DNA from 3 places in the Variovorax sp. BGA-UO-ETr-C22 genome. Region 1 is predicted to be linked to each of the others. Evidence: predicted binding sites of a transcription regulator. Region 1 holds the regulator's gene; each other region holds the start of a gene.
The links. Region 1 encodes sigma-54, which starts transcription at its own class of promoters, with help from an activator protein. Its sites were predicted from a motif close to TGGCANGNAANCTGCTTT; they were not measured.

Region 1 (4,104 bases):
AACGGGTTGAACAGGCGCAGCTCCACGTTCGGCGTGGCGGCCAGGCCAAGCAGCAGCTCGTCTTCGCCGGACGTGTACAGGTCGTCCATCAACAGGCGCACGCGCACGCCGCGCTGGGCCGCATCGCGCAGGGTGCGCAGCAGGTAGCGGCCGGTCTCGTCGTTCTCGATCTGGTAGTACTGCACGTCGAGCGTGCGCTGCGCGCGGCGCGCCAGCTGCAGCCGCGTGTCGAAGGCGAAATCGCCGCCGGGCATCAGGCGAAAGCCGCTGAGGTCGGGGTCGGGCTGCGAGGCCAGCGCGATCTTGCCGAGCGCGGTGTCGGCCGAGACGGCGATGGCCTTGGTGGGCGGGCGCGGTGCCTCGTCGGGCAGCGTGGCGCAGCCGGCGAACAGCAGCGCCGCAGCCACAACAAGAACCCAATGCCCCCAGCGCGACAGCAGGCGACGGGTCATCGTGGGCTTTCTACAGAGCCTTGCGCAGGTTGGCCGGTGCGATGCGCAGCGCTTCGCGGTACTTGGCGACGGTGCGGCGCGCGCACTCGATGCCCTGCTCTTTCAGCATCTCGGAGATCTGGCTGTCGGACAGCGGCTTCTTGATGCTCTCGGAACTCACGAACTGCTTGATCAGCGCGCGCACCGCGGTGCTCGACGCATTGCCACCGGTCTCGGTGCCCAGCGCCGAACCGAAGAAGTACTTCAGCTCGACCGTGCCGAAGGGCGTGGCCATGTACTTGGCGGTGGTCACGCGCGAGATGGTCGACTCGTGCAGGCCCAGCTCGTCGGCGATCTCGCGCAGCACCAGCGGGCGCATGGCCAGCTCGCCGTGCACGAAGTAGCTCTTCTGGCGCTCGACGATGGCGTTGCTCACGCGCAGGATGGTGTCGAAGCGCTGCTGGATGTTCTTGATGAACCAGCGCGCCTCCTGCAGCCGCTGCGACAGCGCCTGGCTGCCCTCGCCCTTGTGCGACTTGAGCGCACCGGCGTAGATGTCGTGCACGCGCAGGCGCGGCATGACCTCGGGGTTGAGCATGACGCGGAACTTCACGTTGGTGCCGCGCCCGGTCTTGGTGACGATCACGTCGGGAATGACGATGTTGCGTTCGACGTCGACAAAGCGGCGCCCCGGCTTGGGCTCGAGCCGCGCAATGACCTGCAGCGCCGAGCGCACCAGGTCTTCGTTGGTGCGCGTGAGCGTGGCCAGGCGCTTGAAGTCGCGCCGCGCGAGCAGCTCCATGGGCTGCTTGCAGATCGCGATGGCGGTCTTGCGGATGAGCGCTTCGGCCTCGGTCTCGTCTTCGCTGGCGAGCGCCTTCAGCTGGATGCTCAGGCATTCGCCGAGGTCGCGCGCGCCGACGCCCACCGGCTCCAGGCTCTGCAGCAGGCCCAGCGCCACCTGGAAGTGGTGCACGAGGTCGTCGAACTGGTCGTTGTCGTCGCCCGCCAGGCCCGAGGCCAATGCGGGCAGCGAGTCTTCGAGGTAGCCGTCGTCGTTGAGCGACTCGATCAGGAAGCGCAGCGCGGCGCAGTCGTTTTCGTTCAGCCGCAGGCTCAACGCCTGGCGGTGCAGGAACGACTGCAGCGACTCCTGGCTGCGCGCGAGTTCGGTGGCGTCGGCACGCTCGTCGTCGCCCAGGTTGTTCTGGCGCGCGGGCGCGTCGCTGCCCCACTCGCTGTCGTCGGGCGCCATGTCGACGGTGCCGTCGCCTTCCCAGTCGGGCTCGCGCTCGGCGATCTCGGCGGCGGGGCCGTCGGTGTCGGGGGTCGAGGTGGTGGTGTCGCTGGAGGTGGAGGACGTGCTGGCGGCGGACGGCGTGAACTCGGCCTCGCCCTCGCCCGCGTCGTCGCGCGGCACCGGCGCGTCGGCCGTGTCCAGCCCGAATTCCTCGCGCGCCGCTTCTTCCGCGGTGCGCTCGAGGAACGGGTTCTCGTCCAGCATCTGCTCCACCTCCTGGCTCAGTTCGAGCGTGGAGAGCTGCAGAAGCCGGATCGACTGCTGCAGCTGAGGCGTCAAGGCCAGATGCTGCGAGACGCGAAGGGACAGCCCTTGCTTCATAGGAACCGCCCCCGCCCTTACATGCGGAAGTGCTCGCCCAGGTACACCCTGCGTACCTCGGCGTTGTCGACGATCTCCGAGGGTGTGCCTTGTGCCAGCACGTGCCCGTCGCTGATGATGAACGCGTGATCGCAGATGCCCAGCGTCTCACGCACGTTGTGGTCGGTGATGAGCACGCCGATGCCGCGCTCTTTCAGGAAACTGATGATCCGCTGGATCTCGATCACGGCGATCGGGTCGATGCCGGCGAAGGGCTCGTCCAGCAGGATGAAGCGCGGCTGGGTGGCCAGTGCGCGCGCGATCTCGACGCGGCGGCGCTCGCCGCCCGACAGCGCGAGCGCGGGCGAATCGCGCAGGTGGTCCACGCGCAGGTCGGCCAGCAGGTCGGCCAGGCGCTCTTCGGTGTGCTGCTTGGTCAGCGGCATCATGCGGCCGTTGGCGTCGGGCTCGCGCTGCAGCTCGAGCACGGCGCGCACGTTTTCCTCGACGGTGAGCTTGCGGAAGATCGAGGCTTCCTGCGGCAGGTAGCTCAGGCCCATGCGCGCGCGGCGGTGAATGGGCATGTGGGCGATGGGCTCGCCGTCGATGGTGATCTCGCCAGCGTCGGCGCGCACCAGCCCGACGATCATGTAGAACGAGGTGGTCTTGCCCGCGCCGTTGGGGCCGAGCAGTCCGACGACCTCGCCCTTTTGCACGTCGAGCGAGACGTCTTTCACGACCGTGCGGCTGCCGTAGCTCTTCTTGAGGCCGCGCGCCACGAGGCGGCTGCCCGGAATGCCGTCGGCGGTCTGGGTTCCTGCGGTTTCGATCACTTGCGCCCTTCCCCTTCGGTGCCGCCCAGCGTGGTGCTCGGGCGCAGCCCGGCGCCGGGCGCGGGAGTGGGTGCCGGGGCCGCGGGCTTCTTGCCGCCGGCTGCCGGTGCGGAACCGCCCGCCGCCGGGGCCGCGGCGGCCTTCGGCGTGAGGATGGCCTTGACGCGCCCGCCGCCGCCCGCCGAGACGCCGGCGTTCGGCGGCACGAGGGAGCCGTTGACGGTGTAGGTGTCGTTGCTCTGGTCGTAGACGATCAGCGCGCCGCTGCTCTCGTCGTTGGCCGTGGCGCCGATCAGCCGGCGCATGACGGCGCGGCGGATGAACTTGACGTTGTCGGCGCGGCTGTCGTACTCGATGACTTCCGACTCGCCCTCGATCCACTCGTCGCCGGCGTTGCGCTTCTGCTTGTAATAGGCCAGCTTGCCGGGCGCCGCCGTGACCACGCCGTACTGGTAGCCCTCGGCGTCCTGGCGCACGTCCAGCCGCGCGCCGCGGATGATGATCGTGCCCTTCGTGACCAGCACGTTGCCGGTGAACACGCTGGTCTGTTTCAGGTCGTCGTAGCGCATCGAGTCGGACTCGATGTTCATCGGCTTGGTGCGGTCGGCGGTTTCGGCCAGGGCGCCCGAGGCGGCGCCGGCCAGCAACAGCGCGCCGAAAGCCAGGCGGCCGAGGCGACGAAGGGTGGGGAATGTGGGGATGGAGGGCAATGTCATAAAGGCACGAAACTTGCTCTGAAACATTGTATGCGTGGGATGGCAATTGCCCACCGCCGCCAATGAAAAAGCCCGCCGAAGCGGGCCTTGCATTCGACCAAGAAAGCAGGTCGCCGGGTCGGTCAGCCCTTCTTGGCTTCGCCGATGAGGAAGGTCGCGACCTGCAGCACCTTGGACATGCTGCCGGCGGTTTCGCCGTCCACATACCAGCGGCCCGCCACGGCCAGGGCCGGCACGCCGGCGACCTTGTAGGCCTCGGTCTGCTGCGCCGCGCGGCGGGCCTTGCTGGCCACGCCGAAGGACGCAAAGGTTTCCTTGAACTTGGCGCCGTCGAGGCCGGCACGCTCGGCCCAGGCCTGGATGTTGGCGTCGCCGTTCAGGTTCTGGCGCTGCGCGTGGATCGCGGCGAAGACCTTCGGGTGGTACTCGTCGAGCTTGCCCATGGCTTCGAGCGTGAAGTACAGGCGCTGCTTGGCTTCGACGTCGTTGCCCACGAAGGGCACCGGGATGCGGCGGAAGGCCAC
Region 2 (4,104 bases), on a different contig from region 1:
CAGCGCCAGATGACGATGTGGAGCGACGACCGCAACCACCTGCTGGACGACGTGATCCACGACACGCTCATCGTCATCGTGGCGCAGCTGATCGGCGTGGCGCCGGGCCAGTTCATCGCCGTCGTGGCCTTCACCCAGCTCAGCGAGAGCCTGCAGCACGCCAACCTGCGGCTGAGTTTCGGGGCCATCGGCGAGCGGCTGTGGGTCAGCCCGCGCTTTCACCGGCTGCACCACAGCATCGGGCTGGGCCACGAGTCGCACGGCCGGAGCACGCTCGGCGGCCACAACTTCGGCGTGCTGCTGCCCTGGTGGGACATGCTCTTTCGCACCGCCAACTTCGAGAACCGCTACGACCCGACCGGCATCCGCGACCAGGTCGAGCCCGGCGCCGACGGCCGCCCGCGCGACTACGGCCAGGGCTTCTGGTCGCAGCAGTGGCTGGGGTTGAAGCGGCTGTTCGGCCGCGCCTGATCCACCCGCAGGCCCGGCGGCGGGCGGGCCGGGGCCTTGCGCTATCCTCGAACCTCATGCGCCTGCTCCTCGACTCCTTCTGGCGCGCGGTGGCCTATTGCATGCTCCCGCGCGTGATCGTGCTGTCGCTCCTGCCGCTGGCGCTCATGGTGCTGCTGGCCGCGGGGCTCGGCTACTTCTATTGGGACGCGGCCGTCGCCTGGACGCGCGAGGCCCTCGACGCCTGGCCGCTGCTGTCCAGCTTCTGGGCCTGGATCGGGCGCCTGTTCTCCAGCGACGTCACGGCCGCGCTGGCGCCGCTGGTGGTGGTGTTCGGCGTCACGCCGCTGATCGTCGTGCTGTCGCTGCTCATCGTGGCCGGCTTCATGGCACCGGCGCTCACCAAGCTCGTGGCCGAACGGCGCTTTCCGACGCTCGAGCAGAAGAAGGGCGCGTCTTTCTTCGGCAGCGTGCTGCGCTCGCTCGGCGCCACCGTGCTGGCGCTGATCGCGCTGGTGGTGTCGATGCCGCTGTGGCTCATTCCGCCGCTGGTGCTGATCCTGCCGCCGCTGATCTGGGGCTGGCTGACCTACCGGGTGATGAGCTTCGATGCGCTGGCCGAGCACGCCAGCCCCGAGGAACGCGCCGCGCTGCTGCGCGCCCACCGGCTGCCGCTGCTGTGCATCGGCGTGCTGTGCGGCTACCTGGGCGCCGCGCCGAGCATCGTGTGGGCCTCGGGCCTCTTGTTCGCCGCCGCCTTCTTCGTGCTGGTGCCGATCGCGATCTGGATCTACACGCTGGTCTTTGCCTTTTCTGCGCTCTGGTTCGCGCACTACTGCCTCGACGCCCTGACCCATCTGCGCGCCCAGCGCGCGGCGCAGCAGCCCGCGGCCGGCAGCGGCGACGCGCAGCAGACGCTTGAGGCGGCCGAAGCCACCGAGGCCAACAAGGCCGCTCTTTCTCAATGGAGTTCTCCATGACACGCGCATTCGGTCTCATCGTCGTCGGCGACGAGATCCTTTCCGGCAAGCGGGCCGACAAGCACATGGCCAAGGTCATCGAGCTGCTGGCCGCGCGCGGCCTGCAGCTGGGCTGGGCCGAGTACGTGGGCGACGAGCCCACGCGGATCACCGCGGCCCTGATGCGCGCCTTCGCCTCGGGCGACATCGTGTTCTCGACCGGCGGCATCGGCGCCACGCCCGACGACCACACCCGCCAGTGCGCCGCCCAGGCCCTGCGCGTGCCGCTGGCGCTGCACCCCGAGGCCGAGGCGCTGATCCGCGAGCGCATGCAGGACACGGCCCTGGAGCAGGGCGTGCCCTACGAGCCCGACCGGCCCGACAACATCCACCGCCTGAACATGGGCGTGTTTCCGCAGGGCGCGTCGATCATCCGCAACCCGTACAACAAGATCCCGGGCTTCAGCGTCGAGCACGTGCATTTCGTGCCGGGCTTCCCGGTCATGGCCTGGCCGATGATCGAGTCGGTGCTCGACAGCCGGTATGCCGACCTGTTCACCCGCAACGCCATCGCCGAGAAGTCCGTGATCGTTTTCGGTGCGATGGAAGCCACCCTCACGCCCCTGATGCAGGCCATCGAGCAGGCCCATGCCGGCATCAAGGTGTTCAGCCTTCCCAGCGTGGATCACCCCCAGTACGGGCGCCACATCGAGCTGGGCGTCAAGGGCGACCCCGCGAAGCTCGATGCCGCCTATGGCCAGCTCATCGAAGGCCTGCACACTTTCGATGCGAAGCTTGGCCCTGAATTGGTGCGTTAATCTGCATTGCACCAATTTGGGGATATTTTCCTTTTCCGGCAGCCCCTGGGCCGTCACCCGGGCCTCATCCGGCGGGGTGACAATGGCACAGAAACTGCATCCTCCCGTCCCTGTATTCCTAACCACCATCCAACTCAGGAGAAACTGATGGCAAAGACCGTCGCCGATGTACTCAAGCTCGTCAAGGAAAACGAGGTCAAGTTCGTCGACTTGCGCTTCACCGACACCCGCGGCAAAGAGCAGCACGTGACCGTGCCCGTGTCGCACTTCGATGAAGACAAATTCACCTCGGGCCACGCGTTCGACGGTTCGTCCATCGCCGGTTGGAAGGGCATCGAAGCCTCGGACATGCAGCTCATGCCCGACCCGAACACCGCCAACATCGACCCGTTCTTCGAAGAAACGACGCTGATCCTGACCTGCGACGTGATCGACCCGGCCGACGGCAAGGCCTACGAGCGCGACCCGCGTTCGCTCGCCAAGCGCGCCGAGGCGTACATGAAGGCGTCCGGCCTGGGCGACACCGCCTACTTCGGACCGGAACCCGAATTCTTCGTGTTCGACGGCGTGCGCTGGAAGAACGACATGTCGGGCTGCTTCGTGAAGATCGAGTCCGAAGAAGCCTCGTGGAACACCGATAAGGAGTTCGAGCACGGCAACAGCGGCCACCGTCCCGCAGTCAAGGGCGGCTACTTCCCGGTGCCTCCGGTCGACAGCTTCCAGGACATGCGCTCGGAAATGAGCCTGGTGCTCGAATCGCTGGGCATCCCGGTCGAAGTGCATCACCATGAAGTGGCCAACGCCGGCCAGCTCGAGATCGGCACCCGCTTCAGCACGCTGGTGCAGCGCGCCGACTGGGTCCAGCTGCAGAAGTACGTGATCCACAACGTGGCCCACGCCTATGGCAAGACCGCCACCTTCATGCCCAAGCCCATCGTTGGCGACAACGGCTCCGGCATGCACGTGCACCAGTCGGTCTGGAAGGACGGCAAGAACCTGTTCGCCGGCGACGGCTACGCAGGTCTGTCGGACTTCGCGCTGCACTACATCGGCGGCATCATCAAGCACGCCCGTGCCCTGAACGCCATCACGAACCCCGGCACCAACAGCTACAAGCGCCTGGTGCCCGGCTTCGAAGCCCCGGTGAAGCTGGCCTACTCGGCCAAGAACCGTTCGGCCTCGATCCGCATCCCGTTCGTGGCCAACCCGAAGGGCCGCCGCGTCGAAGCGCGCTTCCCCGATCCGCTGATGAACCCGTACCTGGGCTTTGCCGCGCTGCTGATGGCCGGCCTGGACGGCGTGGAAAACAAGATCCATCCGGGCGAAGCCGCCAGCAAGGACCTGTACCACCTGCCGCCGGAAGAAGACGCGCTGATCCCGACCGTCTGCCACAGCCTGGACCAGGCCCTGGAGCACCTGGACAAGGACCGTGCGTTCCTGACCAAGGGCGGCGTGTTCACCGACTCGTACATCGACGCGTACATCGACCTCAAGATGCAGGAAGTCACGCGCTTCCGCATGGCGACCCATCCGGTCGAATTCGACATGTACTACTCGCTGTAAAAAGCGCCACAGCAAGCCCGCTCCGGCGGGCAAGTAAGACAAAAGGACGGCCCCGGCCGTCCTTTTTCCTTGGTGCGGAACACCCTGTCGTGAGCGGGCCCGAATTGCATCAAAATGCGCGTTTGTCGCGCCCTCTCCGGATCCAAATGAAGACTGCCTCCCTGATTTTCCTGGCCGCCGCCTCGTTCGCCACCGCCACGGCGGCGCTCGCGCAAGAGCGCGTCTGGCGCTGCGGCAACGAGTACACCAACAACGCGACCGTGGCCCAGCAAAAGGGCTGCAAGATCATGGAAGGCGGCAACGTCACCGTCGTG
Region 3 (4,104 bases), on a different contig from region 1:
GGCGGTGCGGACAGCGGGTGTGCCTCAAGGCACCATGAAAACGCACCTGCAGTCAGCCAATGACAACGAACGGTCCGACACGCTCCTGATCTTCCTGCCAGGGGCCTACCTCAAGCCCGAAGAGTTCGAGCGCGAGGGCTTCATCAGCGCCGTGCGCGAGCGGCACCTCGCAGCCGACGCACTGCTGGTCGATGCGGACGTCTCCTACTACTACGACCAGACCCTCAGCGAGCGGCTGCATGCCGACGTCATCGAGCCCCAGCGGGCCAAGGGCTACACCTCGATCTGGCTGGTCGGCATTTCCATCGGCGGGTTCGGCGCGCTGATCCACGAACTGGCGCGGCCGGGCTCGGTGGATGGCATCGTGGCGCTGGCGCCCTACCTCGGGCGCCGCGTGCTCGGCGCGGAAATCAAGAAGGCCGGCGGCCTGCGCGCCTGGCAGGCGCCCACCGGGCCGCAGCCCGACGAGGAACCCGACCGCAAGCTCTGGCCCTTCTTCCAGCAGTACCTCGCGCCGAAGCCTTCCCAGGACCTGCCGCCGCTGTACCTGGGCTTCGGCCTGGCCGACCGCTTTGCCAGCAACCACAAGCTGCTGGCCGACGCCCTGCCCCCGGGGCGCGTGTTCACGACCGAAGGCGGCCACGACTGGCCCGAGTGGCGCCAGCTCTGGCGCAACGTGCTCGACGTGCTGCCGCTGCCCTCGCTGGGGCGTGCACGGCCGCAGCCAGCTATGCGGTTTCCGGCAGCGGCGTCTCGGGCGTCATCAGCGATGCCATCGGCCATCGCGGCTTGACGTCGAAGGCGTAGCGCTCCGAGGCCTGCGACAGGCCTGATTGCAGCCGCATCGCGGCGGCCATGGCAATCATGGCGCCGTTGTCGGTGCACAGGTGCAGCTCGGGGTAGTGCACGCGCACCTTGCGCTTGGCGCAGGCCGCGTTCAACTGCTCGCGCAGGTTCTTGTTGGCCCCCACGCCGCCGGCCACCACCAGCCGCTTCAGGCCGGTCTGGTCCAGCGCCGCGAGCGACTTCTTCAGCAGCACTTCGACGATCGCCGCCTGCGTGGAGGCGGCCAGGTCGGCCTTGCGCGCCTCGAGCTGGTCGCCGAGCTTCTTGGCCTGCGTGAGCACGGCCGTCTTCAGGCCGGCGAACGAAAAGTCGAGATCACCGCTGTGCAGCAGCGGGCGGGGCAGCTTGAAGGCCGCGGCGTCGCCGCCTTCGGCCAGCTTCGCGAGCCAGGGGCCGCCGGGGTACGGCAGGCCCATGAGCTTGGCGCTCTTGTCGAAGGCCTCGCCCGCCGCGTCGTCGATGGTCTCGCCGAGCAGTTCGTAGCGGCCCACGCCGTCGACCCGCATCAGCTGCGTGTGGCCGCCCGACACCAGCAGCGCCACGAACGGAAACTCGGGCGGGTCGGCGCTCAGGAACGGCGACAGCAGGTGCCCTTCGAGGTGATGCACCCCCAGCACCGGCTTGCCCAGCGCCACGCCCAGCGCACAGGCCACGCCGGCGCCCACGAGCAGCGCGCCGGCCAGGCCCGGGCCGCGCGTGTAGGCCACCACGTCGATCTCGGCCAGCGAGCGTCCGGCTTCGGCCATGACGGCTTCGGTGAGCGGCAGCACGCGGCGGATGTGGTCGCGGCTGGCCAGCTCGGGCACCACGCCGCCGTAAGCCTGGTGCATGGCGATCTGGCTGTGCAGCGCGTGCGAACGCAGCAGCGGCAGCGCGTCGCCGTGCGACTCGACCAGCGCCACGCCGGTCTCGTCGCAGGATGATTCGATTCCCAACAAGAGCATGGCGCCGAGTGTAGGGGCCGCCCGCCGGCGGCGCCCGCGAAGGGGCAAGCGAGGCACGGAAGTTGCACGAGCGGGATGCGCTCCTTTTGCGCCCCCACGAATGACTTCCGGCCTGAGCTTCCTGATCGCCGCGCGCCGATGCGAGATCGACGCGCTGGACCAGCTCGCGCGCACCAGCGAGCTGGTCGGCGCCATCGGCCGGCTCGTGCATGCGCTGCAGCGCGAGCGCGGCATGTCGAACGTGTTCCTGGCCTCGCACGGCGGGCGCTTTGCCGAGCAGCGCGGCCCGCAGATCGCCGAATGCCTCGCGCTCGAGCAGCAGGTGCGCGCCGGCTTCGACCGGCTCGAGGCCGAGCACCACCGCGCGGTGGGCGCCGGCCACGGCGCGCGCCTGTTCAGCCGCATCGCCTGGGTGCTGCCCGGCCTGGACGCCCTGCCCGCGCTGCGCCGGCGCATCGACGCGCTCGAACTCCAGCCGGCCCAGGCCGTCGCCGCCTTCGCCAAGCTGGTGGCCGGCCTGCTGGCGGTGGTGTTCGAGGCGGCCGACGGCGCCACCGACCCCGAGATCTCGCGCCTGCTGGTGGCGATGTTCAACTTCATGCAGGGCAAGGAGTTCGCCGGCCAGGAGCGGGCCTTCGGCGCCGCCGCGCTCGCGCTGGGCCGGGGCGACGATGCGCAGCGCCAGCAGTGGCGCCACCTCATCGAGTCGCAGGAGCGCTGCTTCCAGGTGTTCATCGACTTCTCGGGCGACGCGGTGCGCACGCTCTGGCACGACAGCCAGTCGGACGCCGTGCTGGCCGAGCTCGAGCGCCTGCGTCGCAAGGGCGCCACCTCGGTGCCGGCCGACGCGCTGCTGAGCCAGGCCTGGTTCGACTGCTGCACGCGGCGCATCGACGCCATGCAGACGGTCGAGAACCGCCTCTCGGCCGACCTGCGCGCGCTGTGCGACCACAAGACCGCCCAGGCCCGCAGCGAGCTGGCCGCGTACCGGCAACTGCTCGGCACGCTGGCCCCGCAGGCCGGCGGCGCGCTCTTCTTCGACGATGCCCAGCAGGCGCAGGACGCCACGCCCGCGCAGCTCGGGCGCCACCTCGAACGCTCGGTGCTCGACATGGTCCAGGAGCAGTCGCAGCGCCTGCAGGCCATGAGCGACGAACTCGACACCGTGCGCGCCTCGCTCAACGAACGCAAGATCGTCGAGCGCGCCAAGGGCCTGCTGATGGCGCACCGGCGCCTGAGCGAGGCCGAGGCGCACAAGATGCTGCGCCAGACCGCCATGAACCAGAAGCGCCGCCTCGTCGACGTGGCCGAGTCGATGCTGGCCATGGCCGACTACCTGCCGCTCGAGCCTGCACCGCGGCGCTGACCCGGGCCGCTTGGATTGGTGCAGCGCACAACAACTGTGCGTCGCCCGGGTTAGCGAGCCAGCAGGAACTTTTCCCTGCACCGGCGCGCCCTGCCAGCTATCTTTTCCATAGCTCCCACCGGCAGTTGCGGGCTGGCACACCGCTTGCATGGAGCTTGTCACAGACCGCAAGGTCTTCAGGCAGGTTGCACCCAACGGCGGGTGCGGCCCACCGAACCGGACAAAGGCGTCCCCATCCCGCAAGGGCTCGTTCACGAGCAGCCCCTGCGCGGTGCGGACGCCTTTTCGTTTTTGTCTTTCACTTCTGGAGCCCCGCCCATGTCCGATCTGCTGCTGAAAACCAAACTGAGCCGGCGCCGCGTGCTGCAGGCCGCCGCCCTCGGCGCCGTGGGCATCGACCCCGCGCTGCGCGCCGCCGTCTGGGCCCAGGGCTCGGACAAGCCCGAGAAGGAAGAAGTGAAGATCGGCTTCATCCCGCTGACCGATTGCGCCAGCGTGGTGATGGCCTCGGTGCTGGGCATCGACAAGAAGTACGGCGTGAAGATCGTGCCGAGCAAGGAAGCCAGCTGGGCCGGCGTGCGCGACAAGCTCGTGAACGGCGACCTCGACATGGCCCACGTGCTCTATGGCCTCGTGTACGGCATGCACCTGGGCGTGAGCGGGCCGAAGAAGGACATGGCCGTGCTCATGACCCTGAACAACAACGGCCAGGCCATCACGCTGTCGAAGAAGCTGGCCGACAAGGGCGCGGTCGATGCGGCCTCGCTCGCCAAGCTCATCGCCAAGGAAAAGGGCGAATACACCTTCGCCCACACCTTCCCCACCGGCACGCACGCCATGTGGCTCTACTACTGGCTCGCCTCGGCCGGCATCGACCCGTTCAAGGACGTGAAGAACATCACCGTGCCGCCCCCGCAGATGGTGGCCAACATGCGCGTGGGCAACATG

Region 2: the regulator sigma-54 is predicted to act here: its motif matches at 2,311-2,328, upstream of glnA (type I glutamate--ammonia ligase).
Region 3: the regulator sigma-54 is predicted to act here: its motif matches at 1,842-1,859, upstream of AC57B8_RS04720 (nitrate- and nitrite sensing domain-containing protein).

Annotation. Positions count from the first base shown of each region.
Region 1 is NZ_JCAQPA010000009.1:567,914-572,017, reverse strand. It holds gene AC57B8_RS12195 (phospholipase D family protein) at 1-452, opposite strand, end outside; gene rpoN (RNA polymerase factor sigma-54) at 463-2,052, opposite strand; gene lptB (LPS export ABC transporter ATP-binding protein) at 2,070-2,864, opposite strand; gene lptA (lipopolysaccharide transport periplasmic protein LptA) at 2,861-3,580, opposite strand; gene AC57B8_RS12175 (thiol:disulfide interchange protein DsbA/DsbL) at 3,703-4,104, opposite strand, start outside.
Region 2 is NZ_JCAQPA010000011.1:2,353,920-2,358,023, reverse strand. It holds gene AC57B8_RS31130 (sterol desaturase family protein) at 1-471, shown strand, start outside; gene AC57B8_RS31125 (EI24 domain-containing protein) at 528-1,430, shown strand; gene AC57B8_RS31120 (competence/damage-inducible protein A) at 1,427-2,227, shown strand; gene glnA (type I glutamate--ammonia ligase) at 2,375-3,790, shown strand; gene AC57B8_RS31110 (hypothetical protein) at 3,937-4,104, shown strand, end outside.
Region 3 is NZ_JCAQPA010000007.1:154,771-158,874, forward strand. It holds gene AC57B8_RS04710 (alpha/beta hydrolase) at 35-793, shown strand; gene tsaD (tRNA (adenosine(37)-N6)-threonylcarbamoyltransferase complex transferase subunit TsaD) at 729-1,790, opposite strand; gene AC57B8_RS04720 (nitrate- and nitrite sensing domain-containing protein) at 1,891-3,156, shown strand; gene AC57B8_RS04725 (CmpA/NrtA family ABC transporter substrate-binding protein) at 3,475-4,104, shown strand, end outside.